DNA from 3 places in the Duganella sp. AC237 genome. Region 3 is predicted to be linked to each of the others. Evidence: riboswitches for the same ligand, from Rfam matches in the RefSeq annotation. Region 3 holds a riboswitch; each other region holds the start of a gene.
The links. Region 3 has a riboswitch for cobalamin ahead of AC0IYS_RS27265 (TonB-dependent receptor domain-containing protein). Riboswitches for the same ligand answer to the same signal wherever they lie in the genome.
Positions count from the first base shown of each region.

Region 1: linked by a shared signal. The riboswitch ahead of AC0IYS_RS08570 (TonB-dependent receptor) and the one ahead of AC0IYS_RS27265 (TonB-dependent receptor domain-containing protein) in region 3 are both predicted to bind cobalamin.
Region 2: linked by a shared signal. The riboswitch ahead of AC0IYS_RS23025 (MotA/TolQ/ExbB proton channel family protein) and the one ahead of AC0IYS_RS27265 (TonB-dependent receptor domain-containing protein) in region 3 are both predicted to bind cobalamin.

Region 1 is NZ_CEEDEW010000003.1:1,835,701-1,845,481, forward strand. It holds gene AC0IYS_RS08550 (alpha/beta hydrolase family protein) at 1-1,226, opposite strand, end outside; gene AC0IYS_RS08555 (OPT family oligopeptide transporter) at 1,440-3,425, opposite strand; gene ylqF (ribosome biogenesis GTPase YlqF) at 3,557-4,507, shown strand; gene AC0IYS_RS08565 (DODA-type extradiol aromatic ring-opening family dioxygenase) at 4,519-5,331, opposite strand; cobalamin riboswitch at 5,473-5,663, shown strand; gene AC0IYS_RS08570 (TonB-dependent receptor) at 5,747-7,744, shown strand; gene AC0IYS_RS08575 (hypothetical protein) at 7,875-8,207, shown strand; gene AC0IYS_RS08580 (SDR family oxidoreductase) at 8,254-9,000, shown strand; gene AC0IYS_RS08585 (efflux RND transporter periplasmic adaptor subunit) at 9,006-9,781, opposite strand, start outside.
Region 2 is NZ_CEEDEW010000003.1:5,183,099-5,192,879, forward strand. It holds gene AC0IYS_RS23005 (glutathione S-transferase) at 1-354, opposite strand, end outside; gene AC0IYS_RS23010 (sulfite exporter TauE/SafE family protein) at 491-1,252, shown strand; gene AC0IYS_RS23015 (cobaltochelatase subunit CobN) at 1,272-5,381, opposite strand; gene AC0IYS_RS23020 (DUF2149 domain-containing protein) at 5,368-5,709, opposite strand; gene AC0IYS_RS23025 (MotA/TolQ/ExbB proton channel family protein) at 5,711-6,307, opposite strand; cobalamin riboswitch at 6,373-6,591, opposite strand; gene cueR (Cu(I)-responsive transcriptional regulator) at 6,635-7,027, opposite strand; gene AC0IYS_RS23035 (heavy metal translocating P-type ATPase) at 7,024-9,255, opposite strand; gene AC0IYS_RS23040 (sensor histidine kinase) at 9,424-9,781, shown strand, end outside.
Region 3 is NZ_CEEDEW010000003.1:6,145,648-6,155,428, reverse strand. It holds gene AC0IYS_RS27270 (FecCD family ABC transporter permease) at 1-505, opposite strand, end outside; gene AC0IYS_RS27265 (TonB-dependent receptor domain-containing protein) at 607-2,496, opposite strand; cobalamin riboswitch at 2,594-2,812, opposite strand; gene AC0IYS_RS27260 (DUF6445 family protein) at 2,934-3,698, shown strand; gene AC0IYS_RS27255 (histidine phosphatase family protein) at 3,717-4,259, opposite strand; gene AC0IYS_RS27250 (adenosylcobinamide-GDP ribazoletransferase) at 4,263-5,051, opposite strand; gene cobT (nicotinate-nucleotide--dimethylbenzimidazole phosphoribosyltransferase) at 5,063-6,100, opposite strand; gene AC0IYS_RS27240 (hypothetical protein) at 6,099-6,344, shown strand; rRNA gene AC0IYS_RS27235 (16S ribosomal RNA) at 6,536-8,064, shown strand; tRNA gene AC0IYS_RS27230 (tRNA-Ile) at 8,145-8,221, shown strand; tRNA gene AC0IYS_RS27225 (tRNA-Ala) at 8,246-8,321, shown strand; rRNA gene AC0IYS_RS27220 (23S ribosomal RNA) at 8,553-9,781, shown strand, end outside.

The sequences.
Region 1 (9,781 bases), 4.3 Mb from region 3:
AAGCTGCGCGCGCCCATCTGCGCCGGCACGATGCCTGGATGGATGTTGCCCAGGCCGACGAGCTTGCCGGTGGCGCGGGTGTAGAGCACGTAGTCGGCGGGCCGGCGGTCGGTCTCGGACTTGATCAGCAACACCGGCGAGCCGAGGCAGTCGCTGGCGCATTCGACGGTGTTGATGTTGCCGGGCAGGGCGGCGTCGATCTTGGCCTGCTCGGCCTTCATGACGGGGTTGAACCAGACGCTGGTTTCGGCGTCGGTTTCGAGATGGATGCCCAGCATGCGTTTGCTGGGAACGTCGATCACGGGCGAGCCGAGGAAATCGAAGCCGGGCGTTTCGATGATCGGTTCCGGGTCCAGCTTCATGGTTGTCAGGTCGAAGCGGAACGGCGCGCTGTAGCCCTTGTAGTCGGCGCGCACGTACAGCGTGTTGAGGCCATCCATGAACAGCGGCGCGAAGCGCTGGTGCTCGTAGCAGGTGCCGTTGTCGATCTCGGTCCAGTTGGTGGCGTCCGGTTTGCGGTAGGAAACGATGCAATGGCCCTTGACGCGCGACTGGACCACGCGCGGCACGCCGTTGGCGTCGGTGATCCAGCGCCCGGTGGCCTGCGGCTGCGCGCCCTCGAAGGTCGAGCTCAGTTGCGTGGTGCGCGTGTTGAGGCGGAACAGGCGCGACGACGCCGGCGCGGCATCGACGTTATTCCACGTGTATTTCTCCACCAGGATGTCGTCGGAACCGTCGTGCGGCGCGCTGTGGAAGGCATAGTCGGCGGTCAGCGTGCGGCTGGCGATCATGCTGCCGGTGCTGGGCTCGCGATTGTGCGCCCAGTTGCCGTTGATCAGGTGCCGCTGGTTCTTGCCGTCCCGGTCGATCGCGAACTCGTCCAGATTGGTCCTGGCGCCCAGGTGCATGTTCTTGAGCGTGTAGCCGAGGCGGTTCTCGTTGATCCAGTGGATGGCGTAAATGCTCACCATCGTCGGATCGACCCGGCTCAGGACCGTGTAGTTGGACGGGTCGGCGGTGTCGCGGACCACCAGGGCCTGGGTGCCGTCGGCCAGGATACTGGCCTGCGCCACATAATTGCCCTTGGGGGAAAGCGTCACCAAGCCCACTTGCGCGGTCTGGAAAAAGCTGGCGATGGCGGCCAGATCGCTGGCGGCGGCGTGGTGCAGCGTCAGCGTGGCGGCGCACAGCGCGGCGGCCGGCAAATGGAAACGGAAGCGGCGCATGGGAGGATCATGGTGGTTAAGGATTTGATAATCTTATGCCGGATGGAACTATTTGTCCATGCGAACACGCAAGATCTCCACGATGACTCGGCCGCAGCCCAAAACAACTCCGGGGTCAGGTCCACGAATTCTACACGTGCTGTGCCGTTGGGCGGGCGATTTGCCCGCTACGGTTCAGCTTGTGTAGAAATGGTGGACCTGACCCCGGAGTGATCAGGCGTTGACGGCTTTGCCGTTCCTGGACGACCAGCGGTACAGGCCCACGACCACGAACGTGGCGACGATCAGCGAGATGATCATCGTGTGCGCTTCGCTCAGCGAGGTGTGGATGGCCAGCGGCTCGCCTTCGCCCGACAGCACGATCAGGCCGGCCAGCGCGACGTTGAACAAGCTCTCGCCGACGATGAAGCCCGACATGATCAGCACCGCGAGGCGCTTGGCCGTTTCGCCGCCGGCCGATTTGCCGCACGCGCGCTCGAAGAAGTAGCCGGCCACCGCGCCGATGACCACCGGCGTGATCACCGCGCTGGGCAGGTAGATCGCCAGGCCCACGCCCAGCGGCGGCAGGCTGTATTTGTCGTTGCTGGATTTTTTCAGCACGAAGTTGATCGCCACCAGCACCAGTCCGACCATCACGCCGTAGCCGAGCAGGTTCCATTGCAGGTTGCCGCCGATGACGCCCTTGGCCAGCGTCGAGATCAGCAACGCCTGCGGCGCGGCCAGCGGCTGGTCCGAGATCGAATCGAGGTTGGGCGCGCCGACGAAGCCGTTGGCGTGGTTGAGCAGCTCCAGCACCGGCGGCACCACGCACGAACCGGCGAACACGCCGATCAGCAGCGCGACCTGCTGTTTCCACGGTGTGGCATCGACCAGTTGGCCGGTCTTCAGATCCTGCAGGTTGTCGTTGCCGATGACGGCCACCGCCAGCACGACGGTGGTGACGAACAGCGCGAAGGCGATCAGCGCCTGCGCCACTTCCGGTCCCATGATGCTGCGGCCGACCATGCCCACGCTCAGCGCCGCGCCCAGGATCGTCAAGATGGCGATGCCCGACACCGGCGAGTTGGAGGAACCGATCAGGCCCGCCATGTAGCCGCAGACGGCGGCGGCGAAGATACCGGCGACCAGGATGTAGCCGATTCCGACCGCCACCAGCGGGAACGCGATCGACGACAGCGGGCCGCCCTGCAGGAAGCTCGAGAGCAGCCAGCCTGCCGGTACCAGCGAGATCAGGGTGACCAGGCCGACGATAAAGATCGGCATATCCATCTCGGTGCGATCGAGCACGGCGCCATCGAGCTTGGCGCGGCGCGCGGTGTCCATCGCCGATTTCAGGCCGGCGAAGATCGGCTTGGCCAGGCCGGCCAAGGTGATGATGGCTGCGATGCCGATCACGCCGGCGCCCATCATGCGCACTTCCTTCGACCAGATCGACAGCGCGTGGGCGCTGGCTTCCACGCCGGCGGCGGCCGGCGACAGTGACGTCATCAGCGGCACCATGATGCCCCAGGCGATGACCAGGCCGGCGAGCATCGCCAGGCCGACCGTGATGCCCATCAGGTGGCCGGCGCCGATCAGCGCCAGCGAACCGGAAGCGCCGATGCCGGTGGCGCCCGCGCCCGTGCGGAAGTAGAACGACAATTCACCGGCCATCACCTTGACGGCGGCGCCGGCGGCGAACAGCGCCGAGCTGACGGCGCCCAGCACCACCGCGCGCAAACCGGCCTTGCCTTCGGCCGCGCCGGCGCGCGAAGCCGTGCCGACCTTGAGCACCTCGGCGGCGGCGACGCCTTCCGGATACGGCAGGTTCGATTGCGACACCAGCGCGCGGCGCAGCGGCACCGTGTACATCACCCCCAACACGCCGCCGATGGCGCAGGCGCCGAAGGTCGGCCAGAACGGCACGTGCGCCCACCAGCCGATCATCAGCAGGCCTGGCAGCACGAAGATCACCGAAGCAAGGGTGCCGGCGGCCGAGGCGATCGTCTGGACGATGTTGTTTTCCTGGATGGTGGCGTTCTTGAAGGCGCTCAACAGCGCCATCGAGATCACCGCCGCCGGAATCGACGTGGCGAAGGTCAGGCCCACTTTCAGGCCCAGGTAGACCTGCGCCGCGGTGAATACCAGCGTAATCAGGATGCCCAGGATAATGCCGCGGAGGGTGATCTCCCTCGGGTTGGACGGTGCAGCTATGCTCATCTTCAGCACTCCGGTGAAAATAATATTGTTTATATGGTCAGAAAAAAGGAAAAGCGCCCCATGATATCCGAATCCCGGCCGGGCCAGCAGGTAAAATAGCGGATTGTCAGAACGATTTTGAAGGTCAGAGCATGTCGATACAATGGTACCCGGGGCACATGAACGCCGCCAAGAAGAAGGCGGCGGAGCAGATGGAGAACACCGATCTGGTGATCGAGGTGGTCGACGCGCGCCTGCCGGAGGCCAGCACCAATCCGATGGTGGAGGAGCTGCGCAAGTTCCGCCAGCGTCCGTGCCTGAAAATCCTCAACAAGATCGATCTGGCCGATCCCGCCGCCACGGCGGCGTGGGTTCAGTATTACAACGCGCAGGAGGGCGTGACGGCGTTCGCGATGACGACCAAGAAGCCGGCCGACGTCACGCGCGTGCCGGAACTGGCCAAGCAGCTGGCGCCGCACCGTGGCGTGCCGACCAAGCCGCTGCGCATCATGATCATGGGGATCCCCAACGTCGGCAAGTCGACGCTGATGAACGCGCTGCTCAAGCGGAAAGTGGCCAAGGTCGGCGACGAGCCGGCGGTGACCAAGCAGCAGCAAAAGCTTTACCTGGACAAGAACACCATCCTGGTCGACACGCCCGGCATGCTGTGGCCGAAGATCGCGCTGCCCAGCGACGGTTTGATGCTGGCCGCCAGCCACGCCATCGGCTCGAACGCCTTGATCGAGGAGGAGGTGGCGGTGTTCCTGGCCGACGAAATGCTGAAGTACTACCCGCAGCTGCTGGTGGCGCGTTACGGCTTCAAGGACATCGAAACCTTCGACGGCATCGCGGTGGTGGAGGGCGTGGCGGCCAAGCGCGGCTTCCGCCAGAAGGGTGGCGACCTGGATTTCGAGAAGGCGTCGCACACCTTCCTTGGCGACTACCGCAGCGGCACGTTGGGCCGCATCTCGCTGGAGACGCCGGCGTCGCGCAAGGAGCGGCTGGACACTTACGCGGTGGAAGCCGCGGCCAAAGCGGCCGAGAAGGCAGCGATCGCCGAAGCCAAGGCCGCCGAATACGCCAAGGGTAAACGCGGAACGTAATTCCTAACGCTCTACGCGCCGCCGAAGCGGAAACTACTCACCGCCAACGACCCCATAAACGCATCCTCGTGATACGGCACGGATGCCGGCTCGTCCTCGGCCGCCCCCAACGCCACCATCAGCGGCAGCAAATGCTCCTCGCGCGGATGCGCCACGCGCGCGGCCGGCGCCTTCTCCCACTCGACCAACGCCGCCGTGCGCTCCGCCGGCGGCAGCGCCATGGCCGCCCGCAGCCAGCCGTCGAATTGATGCGACGCCGCCGCGCCCTGCGCGTTGAACGCCCGCAGATTGTGGTAACTCAGCCCGCTGCCGATGATCAGCACTCCCTCCTTGCGCAATGGCGCCAGCAGACGTCCCACCTCCAGGTGCGTCTTCGGATCGAGTCCGTGCTTGAGCGACAGCTGCACGATCGGCACGTCGGCGTCCGGATACACCGGATACATGGCGCTGAAGGTGCCGTGGTCGAATCCGCGCTGCCCGTCCAGTTGCGCCGGATGGCCGCCCGCGTCGAGCAGTTGTTTGACCTGCGCCGCCAGTTCCGGCGCGCCCGGGGCGCTGTACTGCACCTCGTAGGTGTGCGGCGGGAAGCCGCCGTAGTCGTACAACATCGGCGGCTTGGCCGACGAGGACAGCATGAAGTCGCGGCCTTCCCAGTGCGAGGTAACGACCAGCACCGCTTTCGGTGTGACGCCCAGCTGGCGCGGGATATCGCGCAGCGAAGCGTCCAGCTTTGCGTACAGGTGGCCGACGGTGTCCATCATGAAGGGCCACGGGCCGCCGCCGTGGGACAGGAAGTAGGTGGGAAGGGTTTGGGTGGTGCTCATGGCATTGCTCCGGTATCGTTGTTATATCTACTATGGGGATGTAATGCCCGGCAATCAATGCATGAAATGTAGATAGGTCCTATCGAAATGCTGAATGATGCCGGACCCGGCCCCTGTCGGGGCGCGGCGGTGTTGGCAGGCGTATAATGCCGGGGTTCTGGTGCCTGCGCATGTGTTCACGTGCGCGGTTAAACGGGAAACACAGGGCCGCTTCCGCATTCCGCGAACCGGCCAAGGTGTGCTGCCCCCGCAACGGTAACGCCCGCGCTTTGTCGAGAGTCGCTCCGACCGCGCCGGCCAGCCCGGATATCGGCCAGACCAGGGGGAGCGCGCGCCGTCGACCGGTGCGCGGCTTCCGTACACTTCCGACTTGCGGGGACGCAGGCGCGGATGTCTCTTTTGAAAACGATTTACCATGAATTCCTTCGCGTTTGTTCCGCCTTCGGCGCCACGTTTGCTGGCTGCCGCCGTTTCCCTTTGCTTTACCGCCGCCGCTATCGTGCCGGCCACCGCCATCGCGCAAGACGCGGTCGGCGCGCAGGTCGCCCAGGTGCTGGCGCCGGTCGTCATCACCGGTTCGCGCTTCGACGCCGATCCGGCGCTGGCCCCGATCGGCGCCACGGTGATCTCTGCCGAGGATATCCGCCGCGCCGGCGTCAGCGACGTCAATTCGGCGATCCGCAAAATCGGCGGCGTCTACGGCCGTCAAAGCCTGAACGGCAGCCCGGACTTCGATCTCGACCTGCGCGGCTTCGGCACCAACAGCAGCCAGAATCTGGTGATCGTTCTCGATGGCGTGCGCCTGTCGGAAAATGAGTTGAGCACCGCGATTCTGTCGACCATTCCGGTCGATACCGTGGACCGCATCGAAATCACACGCGGCGGCGCCAGCGTGTTGTACGGCGACGGCGCCACCGGTGGCGTTATCAATATCGTCACCAAGAATCCGGGCAAGAACACCCGCCGTGGCAGCGTGTTTGTCGAGGGTGGCCGCTTCAACGCCGGCGAGGCCCGCGTGTCGGCGGCGCAGGCGTGGGAAGGCTTCGCGGCCGATGCGACCCTGGGCCACCAGCGCACCGACAACTACCGCGACAACAACGAATTCAAACAGACGCAGTTCAGCGGCGGCGCGCAGTGGTTCAACGATGTCGGGCGCGTGGGCTTCCGTTATGAAGGCGCGCGCCAGGACATGCGTTTGCCGGGATCGCTGACGGAGGCGCAATACATGGCCAATCCGCGCCAGGACAGTTCACCCGACGATCACGGCTCGCTTGACAGCGACCGCTTCACCATTTTCAGTCAGTACCGGGTGGCCGACTACGATCTGGCGGCCGATCTGTCCTACCGCAAGAAGACCGTCGACACGACCTATTTCTTCGGCGGTTTCCCCTCGCCCAGCACCTACGACAGCAAGCAGATTCAGTTCTCGCCGCGCGTGCGTCGCCTGGGCCAGATTGGCGGCATGCTCAATGAAGTGGTGGCCGGTATCGACCTGACCAAGTGGGAGCGCACCACCGAGGCGTCGTTCTCGGCGGCGGACGCGAACCAAAAATCGAAAGCGATCTACGTGCGAGACGAGTTGCGATTCGACGCAGCCCACCAGGGCCGCGTCTCGGCCGGCGTGCGGCGCGAGGTCTTCGACAAGGACTTCAGTGACCCGAAAGGTTTCGCCACCACTGGCTATGACGTCGCGCAGGGGCTGAACGCGTGGGAGCTGCAAGCGAGCTATATGCCGCTGAATGGTTTGACGGTATTCGGCAAGGCGGGACTAAGCTACCGCGTCGCCAATTCGGACGAAAACGCGGCCACGCGGGTGATCAATGCCGCGCTGCTGCCGCAGAAGTCGCACGATCTGGAGTTCGGTGCCAGCTTCGCCAACGCCGTGCACAAAGTGACGGCGCGCGTGTTCCGCCATAACCTGAGCAACGAGATCTTCTACGATCCAACCAACTTCGCCAACATCAACCTCGACCCGACCAAACGCCGCGGCGTCGAACTCGATGCGGAGCAACGCATCGCCACCGACTGGACCGTCAGCGCGCATTACCAGCATGTCGATGCCAAGTTCCGCGAAGGCGCCAACAGCGGCAAGCAAATGGTGCTGGTGCCGGAGAATACGCTGAGCGCGCGCCTGAGCTGGACCCCGGCCGATGGTCAGTCCGCCGACATCGGCACGCAGTGGGTCGACAGCCAGCGCTACGGCTCGGACTTCGACAACAGCTGCGCAGGAAAAATTCCCGGCTTCGCCACCGTCGACGCCCGCTATGCCCGCAAGATCGGCCAGTGGGAGTTCGCGGTGTCCGGCCTCAACCTGACGGACAAGCAGTACTACTCGCAAGCGTTTTCCTGCAAGGCCGGCATCTATGCGGCCGACGGCCGCCAGCTCAAGCTGTCGGCGCGCTACGAGTTTTAAGCGGGTTTTAATCGCCGATCAGGCGCGAACAGCCACCTCGCGCCTGAAAAGTGGTAATCTCCGCTCGTGGCGTGGTTGGACGTGTCACCCGCCGCGCAAAGATGCGCTTTAATTTGGAACGGGTACGAAAATGAAAGAAATCAGCGACGAACGCAAGGCCGCCGAAGGCAAGGTGATGCACCTCTATAAAGAGTCATCACCGGCCATCGAGACGCTGTTCGAGTGGGCGTATATCAACCATGTCGCCTGGAGCCTGGTGGTGGTGTTGGCGGGCTTGGTCTTCTGGCTGGTGGTCGCCTTGGCCAACGCGGAAAACCAGCGCTATGCGCTGATGACCAAAAAGTGCGAAGATCCGATGTTCAAGGGCGAGATCGACAAAAAGTGCCTGCGCAGCGTCGATTCGCGCGACCATTGGTGGCAGCACGTGGCCTACGCGCTGAAAAACACCAGTCCGGAGAAGTAACCCTGATTACAAGCCCGCGCCAGCGGGCTTTTTTACAAGGCGAGCGATGAAACAAGTGATGGTGGTGACCGGCAGCAGCCGGGGCATAGGCGCGGCGACGGCCTTGATGGCGAGCCGCCGTGGCTACGCCGTCTGCATCAACTACGTCAGCAACGGCGAGGCGGCCGAACAGCTGCGCGCGCAAATTGCCGGCGAGGGCGGCGAGGCGATCGTCGTGCAGGGCAATATGAGCGTGGAAGCCGACGTGCTGCGCCTGTTCGCGGCGGTCGACGCCCAATTGGGGCCGATCACTGCGCTGGTCAACAACGTCGGCGTGCTGGAACAACAGTGCAAGCTGATGGAAATGTCGGCCGAGCGGATGCAGCGCGTTTTCGCCACCAACATCATGAGCGCGTTCCTGTGCGCCAGGGAAGCGGTCAAGCGGATGTCGACGCGCAGCGGCGGGCAGGGTGGCGGCATCGTCAACATCTCCTCCGGCGCGGCCCGGCACGGCGGCGCCAATACCTACATCGACTATGCGTCCTCCAAAGGCGCCATCGATGTGATGACGCTTGGCTTGTCGAAGGAAGTGGCGGAGGAGGGCATCCGCGTCAATTGCGTGCGGCCCGGCGTCACCGACACCGAGATCCACGCCAGCGGCGGCATGCCCGATCGCGTGGCGCGGATGGCATCAAGCTTGCCGATGGGGCGCGCGGCCACGTCGGAGGAAGTCGCCGAGTCCATTATGTGGTTGCTGTCGCCGCAGTCGTCCTACGTCAGCGGCGCGATACTGGACGTCGCCGGTTCGCGCTAACTCGATTAACTGTGGATCACCACCGTGCAGGTGGTGCCGGCCACCAGCGCCAGGTCTTTCGGCTTCTGGTCGATATGGATGCGCACGGGCACCCGCTGCGCCAGTCGCACCCAGTTGAAGGTCGGGTTGACGTCGGCCAGCAGCTCCCGTCCCACGCTGGCGTCGCGGTCGGTGATGCCGTGGGCGACGCTCTCGATATGGCCGTTCAGCTGCGCCGCGCCGCTCATCAGATGCACCTCCACCTGGTCGTTCACCTTCAACAGCGGCAGTTTGGTTTCCTCGAAATAGCCGACCACATAGAACGACTCGCTGCCGATGACGGCCAGCTTGGCCGCGCCGACGGCGGCGAAATCACCCGCGTGCACATTCAGGTTGGTGACATAGCCGGCCACCGGCGCCCGCACCACGGTGCGCTCCAGATTGAGCTGCGCCAGGTTGCGCGCGGCCAGTGCGGCCTGGTATTGCGCCGACGCGGTGCCGACCGCGAATTGGGCCGTCTCCATGCTCTCGGCGGAGATGATGGAGCTGTCCAGCGCCGCGCGGCGGCTGGCTTCCTTGCTACGGCGGCCCTTCTCGACCTGCTGCGACGCCAGCATGGCGTTGGCCTGTGCCAGCGCGTTCTGGTAGCGCGCCTTGTCGACGACGAACAGCACGTCGCCTTGCTTGACCATCTGGTTATCGCGCACCATCACGTCGGTCACGGTGCCGGCGACGTCGGCGCTGATGGTGACCACGTCGGCCTTGATGCGGCCGTCGCGGGTCCATGCCGATTCCATGTAGT
Region 2 (9,781 bases), 960 kb from region 3:
GATCGGATGATGCGTGTCGTGCGCCTCGGCGACGATGTCGGAGATGGTCAGCTGCAGCTGGTTGGCCCACAAACGCCCCGCTTCCGCGCGCGGCGCCAGTCCATGCCGCGCGCCGAGGAACAGCAGGATATTGGACGTCTGCCCGATCAGCAGCTCGCCCGCGCGCAGCACCGGCGGCGCGAACGACGGATGATCGACCTTGTCGCCGTCCAGGCTTGCCATCAACGCCGGCATGCCCTTCTTGCGCCGCGCCACATCGTCGTAGGGGATGCCCGCCTCCTCCAGCGCCAGCCGCACGAATTCGCCGCGGCCTTGCAGGCCGTCCCAGTAATAGAGTTGGTATGGTGTCGTCATGCGAAATATCGTAGCACCACCGGCGCGCGCCCGGCGCACGAACCCGGCGCCCGGAAAGCTTTTGCGGCCACGGTTATAATCGATCGGAAACTGCTACTCCGCCCGATCCCACATCAACCATGTCTGTCTCCCGCCCATGCCGCCAGTCCCACCGCTTGAACTGCACATCGTCCTGATGGTCGCCGCCGCCGGATTCTTCGCCGGCGTGCAAAACGCGCTCGCCGGCGGCGGCTCGTTCATCACCTTCCCCGCCCTGCTGCTGGCCGGATTGAATCCGCTGGCCGCCAACATGACGTCGACCATCGCGCTGTTCCCCAGCCAGATCACTTCCGCCTACGCGGGACGAAAGCTGGTGGGCGACGTCGGCCCGCTGACGTTCCGCCAGATGCTGATCATCAGCGCCATCGGCGGCGTGTTCGGCGCGGTGCTGCTGCTGAATACCCCGGCGTCGTTCTTCGAGCGGCTGGTGCCTTGGCTGGTGCTGTTCGCCACCAGCGTGTTCGCGTGGGGGAGTTTCCGCAAAAAGCCGCTGCACGCGGCTGGTGCGATGCCGCGCTGGGTGCTGGTGCTGGCGCAGGGATGTATCGCGATTTATGGCGGTTACTTCGGCGGCGGCATCGGCTTCCTGATGCTGGCGGCGCTGACCGTCGCGGGGCAGCAAGTGCGCATGGCGGCGGCCACCAAGAACGTCCTGGCGATGGCCATGAACGCGGTGGCGGCCATGATATTCGCCACCTCAGGTTTGATTAGCTGGCCGGCGGCGCTGGCGCTGTGCGTCGGCGGGATCGCCGGCGGCTTGTGCGGCGGGTGGTTGATCCACCGCCTGCCGGAAAAGGTGATGCGTGGTTTCGTGGTGGTGGTCGGCGCGGCGTTGACGGTTTGGATGTTTGTCCGTTGATGTCCTTAGCCGCCACCGCTCAGAGCATTTCCTTTAGCTTGGCCAGCTTCTTGCGCCGTCCGATGTAGCCGGCGCCCACCAACCCGGCGGCCAGCGCCAGCAAGGCCAGCGTCCCCACCGTCTTCTGCGCCGGACTCAGATCGGCCAGCGTCTGCATCTCAAATCCGCTTACCTTGGCGTCGGCCGGCTCGGTTTTCGCAAACGATGCCGGCGCCGGATCGGCCGGTTTGGCTTTGGCGCGCGGCGCCGGTACCGGTTGCAGTTCCTGCGACTTCGCTTGCAGCACTTGCAGGTCAGCCAGCGCGGCCTGCATCGCGGCGTCGTTGGCCTGCTGCTGCCCCGGCGCTGGCGCCACCGGCTGCGCCGACGGCGCCGAACCGCCTGCGCGGCCGGCAGCCGCCGCCCCGCGTACGATCGCCGGATTCGAGCCGACGTTCGGCACGAACTGGCCGGTGAACTGCGGCGCGATCTTCAACGTCGCCTTGCTGCACGAATCCGCGCTGCACGACACGCCCGCGTCCTTGATCGCCCGCGCGTTCTGCCGCGTGAGGTTGTCGCGCACCGCGTCGCCCGGTTTCCAGTATCCACGCTCGATGGCGCTCAGCATGCGGTCGGTCACGGCCTGGTACGCGCGCAGGTTGCCGCTGGCGGCAAAGCGCTCACGCACTTTCAGGCCATTGCGGTCGGCCACGTAGGTGTCGTACATGCGCTGCCACTTGCTGCCGTCGACCACTTCCGGGACCGTCACCTGCCACGCCCACAGGTAGTCGACCACGCGGTTGATGTAGCGCGCGCCGGAATACCCTTCCTTCAGCATGCTGTCGGCCCACTTTGGATTGAGATAGCGCGACTGCATTTCCTGGCCCATGTACTGCTCCAGCGTCTTGTGGCCCGGCTTGCGCGGATTGGACAGATCGCTCACCACCACCTCCGGCGTCTTGCCGTCCACGCTGCGGATCGCCATCGCGGTGCCACCCAGGTATTGGAAGAAGTCGTCGTTGTCCAATGTCGCGAACAGGTTGCTGGACCGGCTGTGCAGCGCGATCTTGCTGCCGCTGATGGCCTGCTTGAACAACTCGCGCCGCTGTGCGGGGTTTGCCTGGCTGGCCTTGTCGTCGCCCCAGTAGCCGGCGCCGAAAGGATGGCTCATGCGGTTGATGAACACGTCCGCCACTTCCTTTTCGTTCTTCCAGGCGTTCGTCAGCGGGATCAGTTTTTCGATCTGCGTGCCATAAGCGCCGCTCGGCACGCCGAAAATGCGCACCGACGCCATGCGCCACGCCTCGTCGGCGGAGATGCCGCTCGCCTGCAACGCGGCGGCGGTCTTGCGGCTATGCGCCTGCATCACGTTGCCCGACGGGCCGGCGTCGGCAGCCGCGCCCAGATCGTCCTGTTGTTGTGCCAACTGTGCCGCCTTGTCCATCAACGCCAGCAGGTTGCCGAACAGGTCGCGGAACAGGCCCGAAGAAATCAAGGTGACGTCGACACGCGGACGTCCGAGTTCCTTTCGAGTCAGCGCTTCGACGCCAGTCACGCGACCGCGTTCATCCCAGGTCGGACGCACGCCCATCAGCGCCATCGCCTGCGCCTCCATGATGCCCTCGTGGCGCGAGGTCTCCACGCCCCACAGGTTCATGCTCAATTTGTCCGGGTACACGCCATGGCGTTTGCGGTAGTCGTCGACCAGTTGCAGCGCGAGCTTGGCGCCCGCCTCGTAGGTGGTCTTGCTGGGAATGCGCGACGGATCGAGGCCGAAGAAATTGCGGCCGGTCGGCAGCGCGTCCGGATTGCGCACCAGGTCCGCGCTGGCGCCGGCCGGGATGTAGCGGCCCGATAGCGCCTGCATCAACCGGTCCAGCTCCAGCGCCGCGCTACGCTCGATATCGCTCTCCAGCTGCGCGATGCGTTTGGCTTTCTGCTCGACGGTGGCGCCGGCATCAAGGCTGACGACCGCGCGCGCGGTGGCGTTGCGCCGCTCCGCAGTCGGCGCCACGCCGAAGGTGTGCAGGCCGAAAGGCGTCAGCTTGTTGCCGGTATCGTCCAGATACTCTTCCAGCGCCTCCATATCGGCTTCGGTTTTGAGCTCGGTCTTTTTCATGTCCTTCAATACGCCGCTTTTGGACGCGACGCGGTTCAGCGCCAGCAGATGGCTGCGCGCCAGCAGCGGGCTTTTTTGTTCGGCCACGCGGTAGTCGTTGAGCAGCGCGCCAAGCTCGCGCAGATCCGGATTGAGGCCGGCGATATCGAACGGTGGCGTCATGTGGTCGATGATGGTGGCCATGCCGCGCCGCTTGGCCTGTATGCCCTCGCCCACGTCATCCATCACATACGGATAGATATTCGGCATGGCGCCGATCAGCGCTTCGGTCGGGTCGTCCTCGGACAGGCCGGCCTCTTTACCGGTCAGCCATTCCTGCGTGCCGTGGGTACCGATGTGCATCACCGCGTTGGCCTGGAAGCCCTTTTGCAGCCATAAATAGAAGGCGATGTACTCGTGGCTCGGCGGCATGCTCACTTCGTTGTGCAGCTTCTCCAGGTTCTGCTCCCAGGCGCGGCCCGGCTGCGGCGCCATCAGCACATTGCCGAAGCGGCGCGCCGGATAGACGAAGAAAGCCTCGCCCTTGGCGTCGCGCCACAGCACCGGCGCGCTTTCAGGCTTGCCCCATGACGCCAGGATGGAATCGCGCAGCGTTTGCGGCATTTTGGCGAACCATGCCTGGTAGTCTGACAGCGGCACCAGCAGCGCCTGGCCGCTCTCGGCCAGATGCTTCAGGCCCGTCATGTAGTCGCCTTTGGACTTGCCGGGGTAATTGCCCCACTGCTGGATCTCTCCTTGCAGCTCGCCCTCGCCGGCCGGCAGCGCATCACCCATTTGATAGCCGTCGCGTTTCAGGCGCTGGACGATCTGCCACAGACTCTCCGGCAGCACGTTCAGATACGCCGCACCGATGGTCTCGGAACCGTGCGGGTAGTTAAAGTAGATCATGGCGATGCGCTTGTCGCCGTTGGCCTTTTGGCGCAAGGCCAGCCAGGCGGCCGCGCGCTCGTTCAGGCGTTCGATCCGTTCCGGGATCGGCGTCTCCTCGACGTAGGCCAGGCCGGTCTGCGCATCGCTGATGCGCTCACGGCTGGCGACCACCGTCGGCTGTATCAGTCCGGCCATCTCGGCGCCGGCCAACTGCCAGGTGCGTTCGATGATATCGAGGCCGATCTTCGATTCGCGCCATTGCGCCGCCGTGTGCTGGCTCAAGGTGATGGCGTTGATTGCCGGGACGCCGATCTTGTCGAGCAGCGCGCCCGTGTTGGCGGTGCCGCCGACCTTCATTCCCAGCGCGACGATCAGCTCCACGCGGCTCTTGCCGTTTTCATCGAGCAGGAAGCGCAGCGGCACGTCGTACGGATAGCCGAACACCGGCAGCACGTTGTAGCCACTCGCTTCGAGCCGGGCGACGATGGCCGCCAGTGGCAAGGTTTGCCCCGCCACCAGGCTGGCGCGATAGAACGGCACCGCGATCCACGGCGCGCCGGTCTTGTAGTTGGCATAGCCCTGTAAATAGTGCTCATAGCTGCTGTAGGTGCGGTTGGCCGCAACGTCGTACAGGCCGACGTCCGGCATCGCGTGCACCGGCGCCACGGCCAGCGTCGCGCCGAAATGCTGGCGCAAGATATAGCGCAGCAGGTTGCCCATGTTCTCGATGCCGCCCTCGCTGTGATACTGCTGGATGGTCTTGTCGTCCTGGACGCCCATCTCGCGGATGCTGTCGTCGATGGCGCCGCCGACGGCGAAAACCGGATGGCGCGACTTCCTCAGCGCCTGCAATTCATCCTTGAGTCCCGCCATCGCCAGCCTGCCCTTGGCGTTGACGATCGCGACATCGGCGCTGGCCAGCGCATTGCGGTCGGCCTGCGTCATGCCGTTGTTGGGAATGATACGGATGACGACATTGAGCTCCTTGAGCTCCGCCTGCAGACCGCGCACCGCCAGCACCGCCGGCCGCGACTCGACGTCACCGAGCATCAGCGCCAGCGTGCGCGGCGCCTGCGCCGAATGCACGTAGCCGACGATGAAGAAGGAGATCAGCAGCAGTAAAACAACTTCCAGTGTCCCAAAACGCTTATTCCGGAACATATACTACCTTCCCGTCCGGCAGCTGGTAAGCGGTGCCCAGGCGTTTGCCGGAACCGGACAACGGCTTGTCGCTGACGCGGCTCACTGTGATCTCGGCGCCCTTCTTGGTCAGCACCTCGACGCGGCCGTCCGCGCTCTTCTTGGCGATGGTGACTTCGGAATTGGGGTCCAGCAGGTCCATCATGTTCCAGGCCGAGAACAGCGCCAGCATCATGGCGACGATGAAGACGATGCTGGCGTCGAACAGGTTGGCGACGCCGGCCAGCGGGTCCTCGGTGTGCTCGCCGATGCGGCTGTAGCGGTGGCGGTTCATAAATCGCATCGCCATATCAGGCCTCCACGCGCATCAGGTGCGGTTTGTTCGCGTGCGTCGCCAGCATGGTTTCGGCGGCGTAGGCGATGTCGGTCAGGTCGCTGCGCAGCCAATGCTCGCGCACCAGGCTCAGAACATAGGCGCATACGCTGCACGCCAGGCCGACCACGGTGGCGGTGAAGGCGGTGGTCATCGATTCGGCCATCTTCGGCAAATTGCCCTGCGCCAGACCTGCCAGTGAAATACCCATCGGGATCAGGGTGCCCATCAGACCGAGCGCCGGGCCGACCCGCACCACGAAACGCACGCCGTCCAGGCGGCGCACGCCGGCGGCGTCGGCGCGCTGCACCACGCGCTCGAGCCGCGCATCGAGTCCCGGCTCGCCCTCTTGCGCGGTCAGCACGGCCGCCATGTCGTGGCGGGCGGTCGCCACCAGCATGCGCACGCCGCGCCGGCGCTCGATCCATTCCGCGCCGAAGGTGCCGAAGCACACCAGCATGTACAAGGTCAGCGCGGCGATCCCCGCCAGCACGGGCAGATACAGCACGTTGGAAATGGAGTACAGCAGCGTCTCGATCGAGCGGATGACCGCGTCGGCAGGCAGGTTAGGCATTGAATGATCCAGCGACAGAAACAAGCCACTCACCTCCCCGTGAGCGGATTGAAAGGAAGCGCCGGGGCGCTTCCACCTCTTTGGCCGGTATCCGGGCTCGCAAGCAAATCCACCTGACCTTCCCATGCAAAAGCACAGTGGTGTAGCGAGGCGGATAGTCGTCGGCGACGACGCTTGTTTACCGTTGCGGGGGCAGCACATGTTGGCTGGCTGGGCCAGCGCCATGTTTCCCGTTTAACTGCGCATCCAGACGGACGCGCGGGCACCAAAACGTGGCGATTATACGTGGTTCCGGGACGGCCGGACAGATACGCCGGGATGCCCAGGCTATTTCGGATCGGCGAGGCTTTGGAGAATCGGACAATCGGGCCGGTCATTGCCCTTGCAACAGCGCGCCAGGGTTTGCAGCGTGTCGCGCATTTCGGTCAGTTCGGCGATGCGCTGGTTAAGCTCATCGACGTGTCCGAGGGCGATTCTTTTCACGTCGGCGCTGGCGCGTTCCTTGTTCTGCCACAGCGACAGCAGGTCGCGGATCTGGTCGAGCGAGAAGCCCAGCGTGCGAGCGCGCTTGACGAAGCGCAGCGCGTGCAGGTCGTTCTCGCCATAGATGCGGTAGCCCGATTCGCTGCGCCGCCCCGGCGGAATCAGCGCGATGCTTTCGTAGTAGCGGATCATCTTGGCCGAGACGCCGGTGGCGCTCGCCGCTTGTCCGATATTCATACCTTCCCTCCTTCATCAGCCGGTTGCGCCTGCGGCTTCCAGCGGCGCAGCAGCAGCGCGTTGCTGATCACGCTCACGGAGCTGAGCGCCATCGCGGCGCCGGCAACCATCGGGTTGAGCAGGCCGAAGGCGGCCAGCGGAATGCCGACCAGGTTATAGATAAACGCCCAGAATAGATTCTGGCGGATCTTGCCGTAGCTACGGCGGGAGATCGAGATGGCGGCCGCCACCAGCGCCGGATCGCCGCGCATCAGCGTGATGCCGGCGGCATGCATGGCGACGTCGGTGCCGCTGGACATGGCGATGCCGACATCGGCGGCGGCCAGCGCCGGCGCGTCGTTGATGCCGTCGCCGACCATCGCGATGCACTTGTCCTGCCCCTTCATGGCGCCGATGGCGGCCGCTTTATCGGCCGGCAGCATGTTGGCGATCACGCGCTGGATGCCGAGCGTCGCGCCCACGTGATCGGCGCTGCCCTGGTTGTCCCCGGTGAGCAGCACGGTCTCGATATTCAACGCGTGCAGCGCGTCGATCGCGGCGCGGGCCTGCGGCTTGATACGGTCGCCGAAAGCCAGCAAACCCAGTAAGCGGGCCGGCTGCGGCGACTGCGCGGCAAGCCACGAGACGGTCAATCCTTGCTGTTCCAGTTCGGCGGCGCGCGCCGCCAGCGCGGCGAGCGTGACGCCCTGCTCCTCCATCAGGCGCGTGCTGCCGAGGATCAGCCGCATGCCGTCGACCGTCGCGGCGACGCCGCGTCCGGGCAAGGCGCTGATGTCGGCGGCGGTCATCGCATCGGCCGATGCTCCCTCGGCGGCTTGCTGCACCGCGCGGGCCAGCGCGTGTTCGCTGCCCCGTTGCACCGCCGCCGCCAGCTGCAGCAGCCGCGCATTATCGATGGCGCCAGGCGCCGGCTCGCACGCCGCCAGCGACGGTTTGCCTTCGGTCAGCGTGCCGGTTTTATCGAAGGCCACGGTGGTGATGCGGTGCGCCAGCTCCAGCGCCTCCGCATCCTTGATCAGGATGCCGTGGCGCGCGGCCACGCCGGTGCCGGCCATGATGGCGGCGGGCGTGGCCAGTCCCAGCGCGCACGGACAGGCGATCACCAGCACCGCCACCGCGTTGATGATGGCAATCTCGCCATCGCCGGACGCCAGCCACCAGCCCACCAACGTCAACAGCGCCAGTACCAGCACCACCGGCACGAACACCGCGCTGACGCGGTCCACCAGATGCTGCACCGGCGCCTTGGCCGCCTGCGCGTCCTCCACCAGGCGGATAATGCGCGCCAGGGTGCTTTCGGCGCCGACCGCCGTCACGCGCACCAGCAGCATGCCCTCGCCGTTGATCGCGCCCCCGGTCACGTGCTCGCCGGCGTGGCGCGCCACCGGCAGGCTCTCGCCGGTGATCAGCGCTTCGTCCACGTGGCTGGCGCCTTCGACCACCACGCCGTCGACGGCGATGCGTTCGCCCGGCCGCACCACCACCATCTCGCCGGGGAGCACCTGCGCGATCGGCACATCGACATCCTGGTCGCCGCGCCGCACACGCGCCGATTCCGGCCGCAGCACCTGCAGCGCGCGGATCGCCGACGTGGTCTGCCGCTTGGCGCGCGCCTCCAGCCATTTACCGAGCAACACCAGCGTGATGACGACGGCCGACGCCTCGAAATACAGATGCGGCATGGCGGAGGTGGCGGTCAGCAATTGGTAGACGCTCAAACCGTAGGCGGCGCTGGTGCCGATCGCCACCAGCAAATCCATATTGCCGCTGCGGGCGCGCGCGGCCAGCCAGCCGGCCCGGTAAAAGCGCGCGCCGAGCCAGAACTGCACCGGCGTCGCCAGCAGAAATTGAAGCCGGCCGTCGAGCATCCAGTGGATGCCGGCCAGTTCGAGCAGCATCGGCAGGATCAGCGGCAGCGACAGCAGCGCGGCCAAGAGCACGGCGTAGCCGCTGGTGCCAGGGGCGATCGCTACCGGGGCGGCGGGAGCGAAAGGCGCCGGTGCGGGCTTGGCCTGGTAGCCGGCCTTGTCGATCGCCTGTTGCAGCACGCCGAAATCGATCGGATGCGCCGACTCCACGCGCGCCATCTCGGTGGCCAGGTTGACGCTGACCTGGTCGACGCCCTCCACGGCGGCGAGCACGCGCTCCACGCGTCCGACACAGGAGGCGCAACTCATGCCCTCGATTTTGATCGATTGCGAGACTGTTTTTTCAACGGTTGAAGTCATGATGGTCACTCGAATGGCAGGCTATGGACGCTAGCTTCAAGTATCCCACGATTGGAAGGTCAAGCACTTTTTCGCGGTACGCGTCCGGTCGCGCACGGAAACCGCCGGGATTGCCGCTACAATCGGCATATCAACATGATACGAAAGATCGATGTGGCGCTGGGCGGAATGTTAAAACGCGATCTGCTGTGGCTTTGGACGGCCATCGCGGCCATGGTCCTGCTATTGGTATGGTTGCTGCTGCAACTGGGCCGCCAGGGCGCCGACTGGCAGATTCCGGCGGCCCGCGCGCGCGCCGCCGTGCTGTGCCAGATCATGCGCGCCGGCGGCGAACGCATCGACGTCGGCGCCACGGGCGACACCGCGACGGCGCGCGCCATCGTCGACATGGCCTTGCGCGAGGACGCCGGCGTCGAGGGCGGCCTGTGGGACCGGCAGCGCGGCGTGTTCGCCTACGCCTTCCCGACCTACGACGGCAGCGGCGCCAAGACCGACGTGCCGGCGGCCGAATCGCCCCGGCTGGCGG
Region 3 (9,781 bases):
ACGACAGGATCACGCCGGTCAGCAGCAGCAGGGCGGTGCCGCCTTCGGCCGCCGCGCCGCCGCGCAGGTCGCGCCGGGCCAGCATGTAGAGCATCATCGACACCACCACCGCGCCGGCGAAGGCCGCCGCGTCGACCATCCACGCGGCGCACATGAACATCAGCGCGGCCAGCGCGCCAACCGAGGCGCCGGAGGATATGCCGAGGACATAAGGGTCGGCCAGCGGGTTGCGCAACAGCGCCTGCATCATGACGCCGGCCAGCGACAGCGCCGCGCCGGTGACGAAGGCGGTGATGGCGCGGCCCAGGCGCAGGTCGAGCAGGGTGGCCGACAAGGTGGTGGTCTGGCCGTGCAGCAGATCGTTGACCGCTGCGGGAATATCGGAAAGGGGAATCGCGACCGAACCGGTCATGCCCGAGAAAACCAGGCTGGCAAACGCGAACAGGGCCAGGCCGGTCAAGGTGACGGCGGCGCGCTGCTGCAGATTGCGTGAGAAAGAATGCATGCACTACTTTCAGAGAGTGGGAAGCACTGGCAGATTACAGTATTACAAGCTTAAGCAAGACTTAGCGATAACGCCGTAATCCGTCCCACGTGTTTTCGTGTCTATTTATAGCCGTAGCGGATACCCGCAAACACCTTCGAACCCGGCGTGTTGTAGTACCGCGCCAGGTCGTACTGCTTGTCGCCGATGTTGTTCCAGCGGACCAGCGCCGACCAGTCGCGCGAGAAGGCGTAGGTCGCGTACAGGTTCACCAGCCCGTAGCCGCCCAGGCGGTTGCTGTTGGCCGCGTCGTCATAGCGGTCTCCCGATACTTCCAGCTCCACGCCGGCCTTCAGCGCGCCGATGGCATAGTCGGCGGTCAGGTTGCCGTGTTTTTTCGAGCGGCGCTGCAGGCGCTTGCCGGTCGTCTCATCCTTCGGGTCCTGCAGATCGAGGTTGGCGGCGAGGTTGATCCCGGCCAGCCTGGTGGCGGCCGACAGCGTGATGCCCTCCAGCGTGGCGCGATTGACGTTGTAAGCGCAGCCGCTTGGATAGCCGGCGCGGCCGAACGGGCATGGGTTGATGTTGACGAGCATGTCCGTCAGGCGGTTGCGGTAGTAGCCGGCGCTCAGCGTGTTGACGCCATCGTCGTAACGCAGGCCGATTTCGGCGTTACGGCCTTCTTCCGGTTTGTTGGCGGGATTGCCGTACTCCGGGAAGTACAACTCATTGTAGGTCGGCGCGCGGAAGCTGCTGCCGTAGCTGGCGGTGGCGCGCAATGCCTGTGTGATGTTGTAGCCGTAGCCCAGCGAGCCGGTATTCTGCGAGCCGTAGACCGTGTTGTCGCGGCGGACGCTCGCGCTCAGAAGATTGGCGCCGCGACGGGCGTTGTACGAGGCGGCGAACGAATTGGTGTCGCGCTGGCGGTTCAGCACACCGTTGGAGCCGTTACTCTGTACCTTCTCTTCGCGGTGCTCGTACAGCAGTTGCAGCAGGTCGGCGCCGACACGCACATCGTTTTGCCAGGTGATGAAGCTTTGCTTGGTCTTGATGCGCGCATAGCCGGCGGCGGTGGCGTTGGTGTAGTTTTCGCCTTTGTCCTTGGTCTCCGAGTATTGCAGCAGGCTGTCCCAGACCGGCAGCAGTTGCGCCTTGGCGTAGACGCTGGCGGTGTCGATGACGTTCTTGCTGCGCACGTCGTAGGTGCCGGCACGCAGGGCGTCGTACTGCGAATCGAGTTTGCTATGCAGGAAAAGCGCACCGGCCTCGTAGCCCTTGGCCAGTTGCAGGCTGAATTGACCGGAGACGTTTTCCTTGTCGTAGCCGTCGTCGTCCGGATTGTACGAGGTCAGGCCGGGACGGGAGGTCGAGAAGCCGTCGGACTTTTCCTTGCCGGCGCTGACCGCGTAGCCGAAGCTGTGTTCACCGCCGGTGGCGCCCGATACCGTCACATCGGCTTCGCGCGTGTTGTCGCTGCCATAGCCGGCGAAGGCCGTCACCGCTGGCGCGCCCTTGCCTTTTTTGGTGAAGATCTGGATCACGCCGCCGATCGCGTCGGCGCCGTACAGGGAGCTCAGTGCGCCGTAGACGATCTCGATATGGTCGATCGCGGTCAGCGGAATGGCGCTCCAGTTGGCGGCGCCGGTGGTGGACGAGCCGATACGCACGCCGTCGACCAGCACGATGCTTTGATTGCTGTTGGCGCCACGGATGTAGACGTTGGACGAGCTGCCCGCGCCGCCGTTGCGCGTCACTTCGATGCCGCGCTGGCGTTTGAGCAGGTCGACCACCGAGCCGGCGCCGGCTTCGGCGATTTGTTCGGCCTTGATGGTGACGGTGTCGCTGATGATGTCGGCCAGCGGTTGCGGCGTGCGGGTGGCGGTCACCACGACGGTGTCGGCGGGCGCCTCGTCGGCATGGGCGACGTTGTGCGAGAAGGCGGCGGCCATTGCCAGTGCCAGCGAGGTCAGTGCCGCCGGGCGGGGGGCCAGGCGGGAGAGCGGAAAGGACATGATTTATTTTTCTGTTAGGAGCAACCGGCCTACTTCCCCGTGGGCCAGATTGAACAGAAGCGGAGAGCCGAGAGATGCGCGCGCGCATTCGGTTCGCCCACTTCCACCTGCTTTGGCCGGTATCCGGGCTGGCAAGTTAGACCATCTCACCTTCCCATGCGGAGCACAGTGGTTGTCAGAGCTGGTTTGTCGCGCGCCGCGCGACACTTGCTTACCGTTGCGGGGGCAGCACACGTGGGCCGCCGGGCGGCTTCGTGTTTCCCGTTTAACTGCGCATCCGGACGGACGCGCGGGCACCAAAGCCGGTCATTATACGGCTTTGCGGGGGGCTCCCCTAGTGAAAAATAGTTCACAGTTGGTGGGAGACGACAGGCTTTTTTCGATATGATGGCTGCCGCCAAACAAACCAAGCCCTTTTCATTGTCGCAGGAGCGCGCATGTTCGACCTACGTTCTTCCCAGCCTCCGTCTACGCCCGCGCGCGCGGTGCGGCCGATGGTCAATCCCCGCCCGTTGGTGAGCGTGGTGCCGATTTTCGACGGCCACCAGTGCGTCGTCGTCGATAATTTTTTGGCGGAACCGGAGATCATGGTGGAGTACGCCGCGCTGGAGCACCGGCATTTCGTCGACTCGGCCGGTAACTATTATCCGGGACCGGAGCTGCCGCTAACGGGTCGCATCGTCGCCAGCATGCAGGAAGCGTTCTTGCTGCATGCGCGCACGCCGCTCAAGGCGCGCCGTGTGCTCAGCATACACAGCCGCCTGTCGCTGGTGACGCGTCGTCCGGAGCAGCTGTTGCCGGGCCAGCGCATTCCGCACCGCGACTCCTACGGCCTGGGGCCTATGGAAGGCGTCGGCGCGATGGTGCTGTATCTGTTCAAGGACGAGCGGCTCGGCGGCACCAGCTTTTTCAAGCCCAAGCTTCCGATCGAGGAAATCGACGCCTGGTTGCTTGACTTGAAGCGCATGGACCAGGCGGGGGAGGCGCCGGCCGGCGTCTCCGCGCCGACCTACGCCATCGCCTCCGACGACCATTTCGAGAAAGTGCTGACGGTCGAGCCCAAGTTCAATCGGGCGATTTTCTACAATGGTGGGCTGTTCCACTCCGGGTTTATCACGCGACCGGAGTTGATGGTCGACGATCCGACGGTCGGAAGGCTGACCGTCAACGCCTTTCTCAAACTGCGGATGGCTGCGACTTGAAGGTGACGGCGACGGGCGTCACGCCAGGACAAGTTGGGCGCCGTAGGCGATATGGTGCGGCGTCCGGGCGGCTTGCAGGGCCATCTCCGGCGGCGGCAGGCCGGCGTGGCAGGCGGACAGCAAACGCATGGCGCCCGCGTGGCAGATGACGATGGCCTCGCCGTTGTCGCCCAGCTGGCGCTGGAGGTCGGCGTGGAAAGCTGCGATGCGCGCGGCCATGTGCAATACGCTCTCGCCGCCGCCCGGTTGGTAGTTGACCAGATCCGCAGCCCAGGCGTCGACGTCGGCGCGCGGAATGTCGTCCCAGGCGCGCATCTCCCAGCCGCCGAAGTGCATTTCTACCAGGCGGGCGTCGAAAATCGGCGTGGCCGACAGGCCGGCGGCCAGTCCGGCGCAGCGGCGCAATGGACTGGAATATAGCGGCAAACCGGCCGGCAGTCGCGGCGCCAGCTCGGCGAGGGTGCGCGCCAGTTCCGCCGGCGCGACGTCCAGATCGGTGCTGCCATAGCAGACGCCCGCCGCGAGCAGCGGTTGGGGATGACGAATGAGTATCAGCCGCACGGCTCAGAAAACCTCAAATGGCGCGCTGGTATGCAGCCCGGCGAGCACGCACAGATAGAAGACCACCTCGGTCACTTGCTGTACCGCGCCGAGGCAGTCCCCCGTGTATCCGCCGATGCGGCGAACGAACTTCCGCGCCAGCCAGAAGGTCGCCACCAATGCGAAGGCGCAGCCGCTGATCAGCATTGTCCACGACAGCCAGCCCAGATATATAAGTATCAGCGCAGGCAGCAAAGCCGTGATGGCCGCGATGGCGAATTCCATGGTGCGCATTTTTTGGGCCAGCGGCTTGGCCTTGCCCTCGGCGCGCGCGTAGTCCAGCCGCCAGATCAGCGAGACCGCCATCAGTCGCGACATCGGGTGCGCCACCAGCAGGGCCGCCAATACCCCGAACGGTGGTATTCGGGTCAAGATCGCGCACTTCAGCAGCAGCAGGCAGAAGATCCCGATCGCGCCGTAGGCGCCGATGCGCGAATCCTTCATGATTTCCAGCACGCGTTCCGGCGTCATGCCGCCGCCGAAACCGTCGCACATATCGGCAAAGCCGTCTTCATGGAAGGCGCCGGTGGCGTAAATGCCGGCGGCGGCCGACAGGATGACGGCGATCACTGGAGGGAAGAACTTGAAGGCGACCGCGTAGACCGCTCCGGCGATCAGCGCGACGACCACGCCGACCAGCGGAAAATAGCGCGACGCCTGATTGAGCCAGGCGGGATCGAAGCCCACCCAGCGCGGGATCGGCAGGCGCGTGAAGAACTGCAGCGCGGTGAAGAACAGTCGGAGCTGGTGCACTGGCGCTGCCCTTACTCAGACTTCTCGCTGACCTGGGCCGATTCGAAGGTGGCCATCTGGTTCAGGAAGTTGACCGCCGCGTGCAGCAGCGGCAGCGCCAGCGCGCAGCCGGTGCCTTCGCCCAGCCGCAAGCCGAGATTGAGCAGTGGTTTGGCGTCCAGCGCGGCGAGCATTTGTTGGTGGCCGTTTTCGTCGGAGCAGTGCGCGAAGACGCAGTAATCGAGAATGGCCGGCTGCAGGCGGGCGGCGACCAGCAGCGCGCTGGTGACGATGAAGCCGTCGATCAGCAGCACCTTGCGCAGTTCGGCCGCCTTCAGCATGGCGCCCGCCATCATGGCGATTTCCAATCCGCCGAAGGTGGCCAGCACGTCGAGCGGTTCTTTGATGTTTTCGTGCTTGGCGACCGCCGCTTCAATCACGTGCTGCTTGTGCAGGATGCCGTCGGCGGAGAGGCCGGTGCCGGCGCCCACGCAATTGGCGACCGGGATGTCCGTCAGCTTATGCATCAGCGCTGCGGCGGCGGTGGTGTTGCCGATGCCCATTTCGCCGAAGCCGACGACATTGCCGTCCAACTCGGCGGCCAGCACCATGCCGGCGGCCAGCGCCGCCTCGCAGGTGGCGTGGGTCATCGCCGGTTCCTGCGCGAAGTTGTGGGTGCCGTGGGCCAGCTTGCGGTCGGTCAGGCCGTCGCGCGGGCCGAAGTCGTGATTGACGCCGGCGTCGATGACGCGCAATTCGCAGTTGTTTTGCGCCGCGAAGACGTTGATGGCCGCGCCGCGCGCCAGGAAGTTCTCCACCATTTGCCAGGTAACGTCCTGCGGATAGGCGGAGATGCCTTCGGCGACGACGCCGTGATCAGCCGCGAAGACCAGGATGGCCGGCTGCGCCAGCGCGACTTCGCGGCTGTTCTGTATCAGGCCAATTTGCCTTGCCAGCGATTCCAGCACTCCCAGACTGCCGAGCGGTTTGGTCTTGTTGTTGATGGCCTTGTCGAGCAAGGCGCCTAGCGCATCGTTATGAGTAGGGGAGATAGTTGGAAGAATGAACATGGCCTGCCTGGCAATCGATGAATTTGTTATTTTACCCTTGTCAGCAGCGGCGGCCCTTGCTATAGTTCGCCCCCTCGCAGAACGACGCATCTCATTAGCAACTGAGTGCCAAGTGATGCGAAGAAGAGAAGAAAAAGAAGTGCTTGACGAAATATTCGAAACGCCTCATAATCTTGCCTCTTCGCTGATGAACACAACGCTTCTTCAGCAAGCAGTACCAAGCAGTACCAAACAAGTTCTTTAAAAATTAACAGTCGATAAGTGTGGACGTTTGATGAAAGTGCACGCGGAGCTTCGGTTCCGCGATACTTAAAATATCAAATGTTCACAAGAAGTAATGAAATAGGCGCTACGAAAGTAGTGGCCTGTCAGTATTTTGAGTGAGCGACCTCTTAGTAATAAGAGTGCCGGTAAACGGCAAAAGTAACAGAGATTAAACTGAAGAGTTTGATCCTGGCTCAGATTGAACGCTGGCGGCATGCCTTACACATGCAAGTCGAACGGCAGCGCGGGGCAACCTGGCGGCGAGTGGCGAACGGGTGAGTAATATATCGGAACGTACCCTGGAGTGGGGGATAACGTAGCGAAAGTTACGCTAATACCGCATACGATCTAAGGATGAAAGTGGGGGATCGCAAGACCTCATGCTCCTGGAGCGGCCGATATCTGATTAGCTAGTTGGTAGGGTAAAAGCCTACCAAGGCATCGATCAGTAGCTGGTCTGAGAGGACGACCAGCCACACTGGAACTGAGACACGGTCCAGACTCCTACGGGAGGCAGCAGTGGGGAATTTTGGACAATGGGCGCAAGCCTGATCCAGCAATGCCGCGTGAGTGAAGAAGGCCTTCGGGTTGTAAAGCTCTTTTGTCAGGGAAGAAACGGACCTTTCTAATACAGGGGTCTAATGACGGTACCTGAAGAATAAGCACCGGCTAACTACGTGCCAGCAGCCGCGGTAATACGTAGGGTGCAAGCGTTAATCGGAATTACTGGGCGTAAAGCGTGCGCAGGCGGTTTTGTAAGTCTGTTGTGAAATCCCCGGGCTCAACCTGGGAATGGCAATGGAGACTGCAAGGCTAGAGTTTGGCAGAGGGGGGTAGAATTCCACGTGTAGCAGTGAAATGCGTAGATATGTGGAGGAACACCGATGGCGAAGGCAGCCCCCTGGGTCAAAACTGACGCTCATGCACGAAAGCGTGGGGAGCAAACAGGATTAGATACCCTGGTAGTCCACGCCCTAAACGATGTCTACTAGTTGTCGGGTCTTAATTGACTTGGTAACGCAGCTAACGCGTGAAGTAGACCGCCTGGGGAGTACGGTCGCAAGATTAAAACTCAAAGGAATTGACGGGGACCCGCACAAGCGGTGGATGATGTGGATTAATTCGATGCAACGCGAAAAACCTTACCTACCCTTGACATGGATGGAATCCCGGAGAGATTTGGGAGTGCTCGAAAGAGAACCATCACACAGGTGCTGCATGGCTGTCGTCAGCTCGTGTCGTGAGATGTTGGGTTAAGTCCCGCAACGAGCGCAACCCTTGTCATTAGTTGCTACGAAAGGGCACTCTAATGAGACTGCCGGTGACAAACCGGAGGAAGGTGGGGATGACGTCAAGTCCTCATGGCCCTTATGGGTAGGGCTTCACACGTCATACAATGGTACATACAGAGCGCCGCCAACCCGCGAGGGGGAGCTAATCGCAGAAAGTGTATCGTAGTCCGGATTGTAGTCTGCAACTCGACTGCATGAAGTTGGAATCGCTAGTAATCGCGGATCAGCATGTCGCGGTGAATACGTTCCCGGGTCTTGTACACACCGCCCGTCACACCATGGGAGCGGGTTTTACCAGAAGTAGGTAGCTTAACCGCAAGGAGGGCGCTTACCACGGTAGGATTCGTGACTGGGGTGAAGTCGTAACAAGGTAGCCGTATCGGAAGGTGCGGCTGGATCACCTCCTTTCTAGAGTCGCACGAACCCGTTAAACGGTTCACTCATCAAGCGTTCACACTTATCGACTGTCAATATAAAGAACAGCATTTGGGGCTGTAGCTCAGCTGGTTAGAGCACCGTGTTGATAACGCGGGGGTCGTTGGTTCGAGTCCAACCAGCCCTACCAGTTTTACCCTAGTAGTAAATCTCAGGGGGATTAGCTCAGCTGGGAGAGCACCTGCTTTGCAAGCAGGGGGTCGTCGGTTCGATCCCGTCATCCTCCACCAAAAAGTTCAAATGCAAGCAACGCGCATCGCGCATGTTTATGTTTGATCTTTTAGAGATCAAGTGCTGTACGTTCTTTAACAATCTGGAAGAAGTAAGTAAATTTTTATTGATCGTTTTACGGTAAAACGTAAGACGATGGGTAATGATTGTATGTATCAACAAACGCAACAACGTAGTACTTCTTATTCCTATAAACGCTCCTTGTTTAGTCGCAGGGGCTAACGTTATAGGGACAAGTGAATAAGTGCACATGGTGGATGCCTTGGCGATTACAGGCGATGAAGGACGTAGTAGCTTGCGATAAGCTGCGGGGAGCTAGCAAACAAGCTTTGATCCGCAGATTTCCGAATGGGGAAACCCGGCCTTTTAGGTCATTGCATACTGAATACATAGGTATGCAAAGCGAACGCGGCGAACTGAAACATCTAAGTAGCTGCAGGAAAATAAATCAACCGAGATTCCCAAAGTAGTGGCGAGCGAAATGGGAAGAGCCTGCACGTTTTAGCACGACGCATAACAGAATCCTCTGGAAATAGGAGCCATAGCGGGTGATAGCCCCGTATGTGAAATGCGATGTGTGGAACTAAGCGTGCGACAAGTAGGGCGGGACACGAGAAATCCTGTCTGAATATGGGGGGACCATCCTCCAAGGCTAAATACTCGTAATCGACCGATAGTGAACCAGTACCGTGAGGGAAAGGCGAAAAGAACCCCGGGAGGGGAGTGAAATAGATCCTGAAACCGTGTGCATACAAACAGTAGGAGCGGACTTGTTCCGTGACTGCGTACCTTTTGTATAATGGGTCAGCGACTTACATTCAGTGGCAAGGTTAACCGTCTCGGGAAGCCGTAGAGAAATCGAGTCCGAACAGGGCGATAGTCGCTGGGTGTAGACCCGAAACCAAGTGATCTACTCATGGCCAGGATGAAGGTGCGGTAACACGCACTGGAGGTCCGAACCCACTAATGTTGAAAAATTAGGGGATGAGCTGTGGGTAGGGGTGAAAGGCTAAACAAACTTGGAAATAGCTGGTTCTCTCCGAAAACTATTTAGGTAGTGCCTCAAGTATCACCATCGGGGGTAGAGCACTGTTATGGCTAGGGGGTCATCGCGACTTACCAAACCATTGCAAACTCCGAATACCGATGAGTGCGAGCTTGGGAGACAGACGTCGGGTGCTAACGTCCGGCGTCAAGAGGGAAACAACCCAGACCGCCAGCTAAGGTCCCAAAGATTGGCTAAGTGGAAAACGAAGTGGGAAGGCTAAAACAGTCAGGATGTTGGCTTAGAAGCAGCCATCATTTAAAGAAAGCGTAATAGCTCACTGATCGAGTCGTCCTGCGCGGAAGATGTAACGGGGCTAAGCCAGTCACCGAAGCTGCGGATATGCGTAAGCATATGGTAGGAGAGCGTTCTGTAAGCCTGCGAAGGTGTCTTGTAAAGGATGCTGGAGGTATC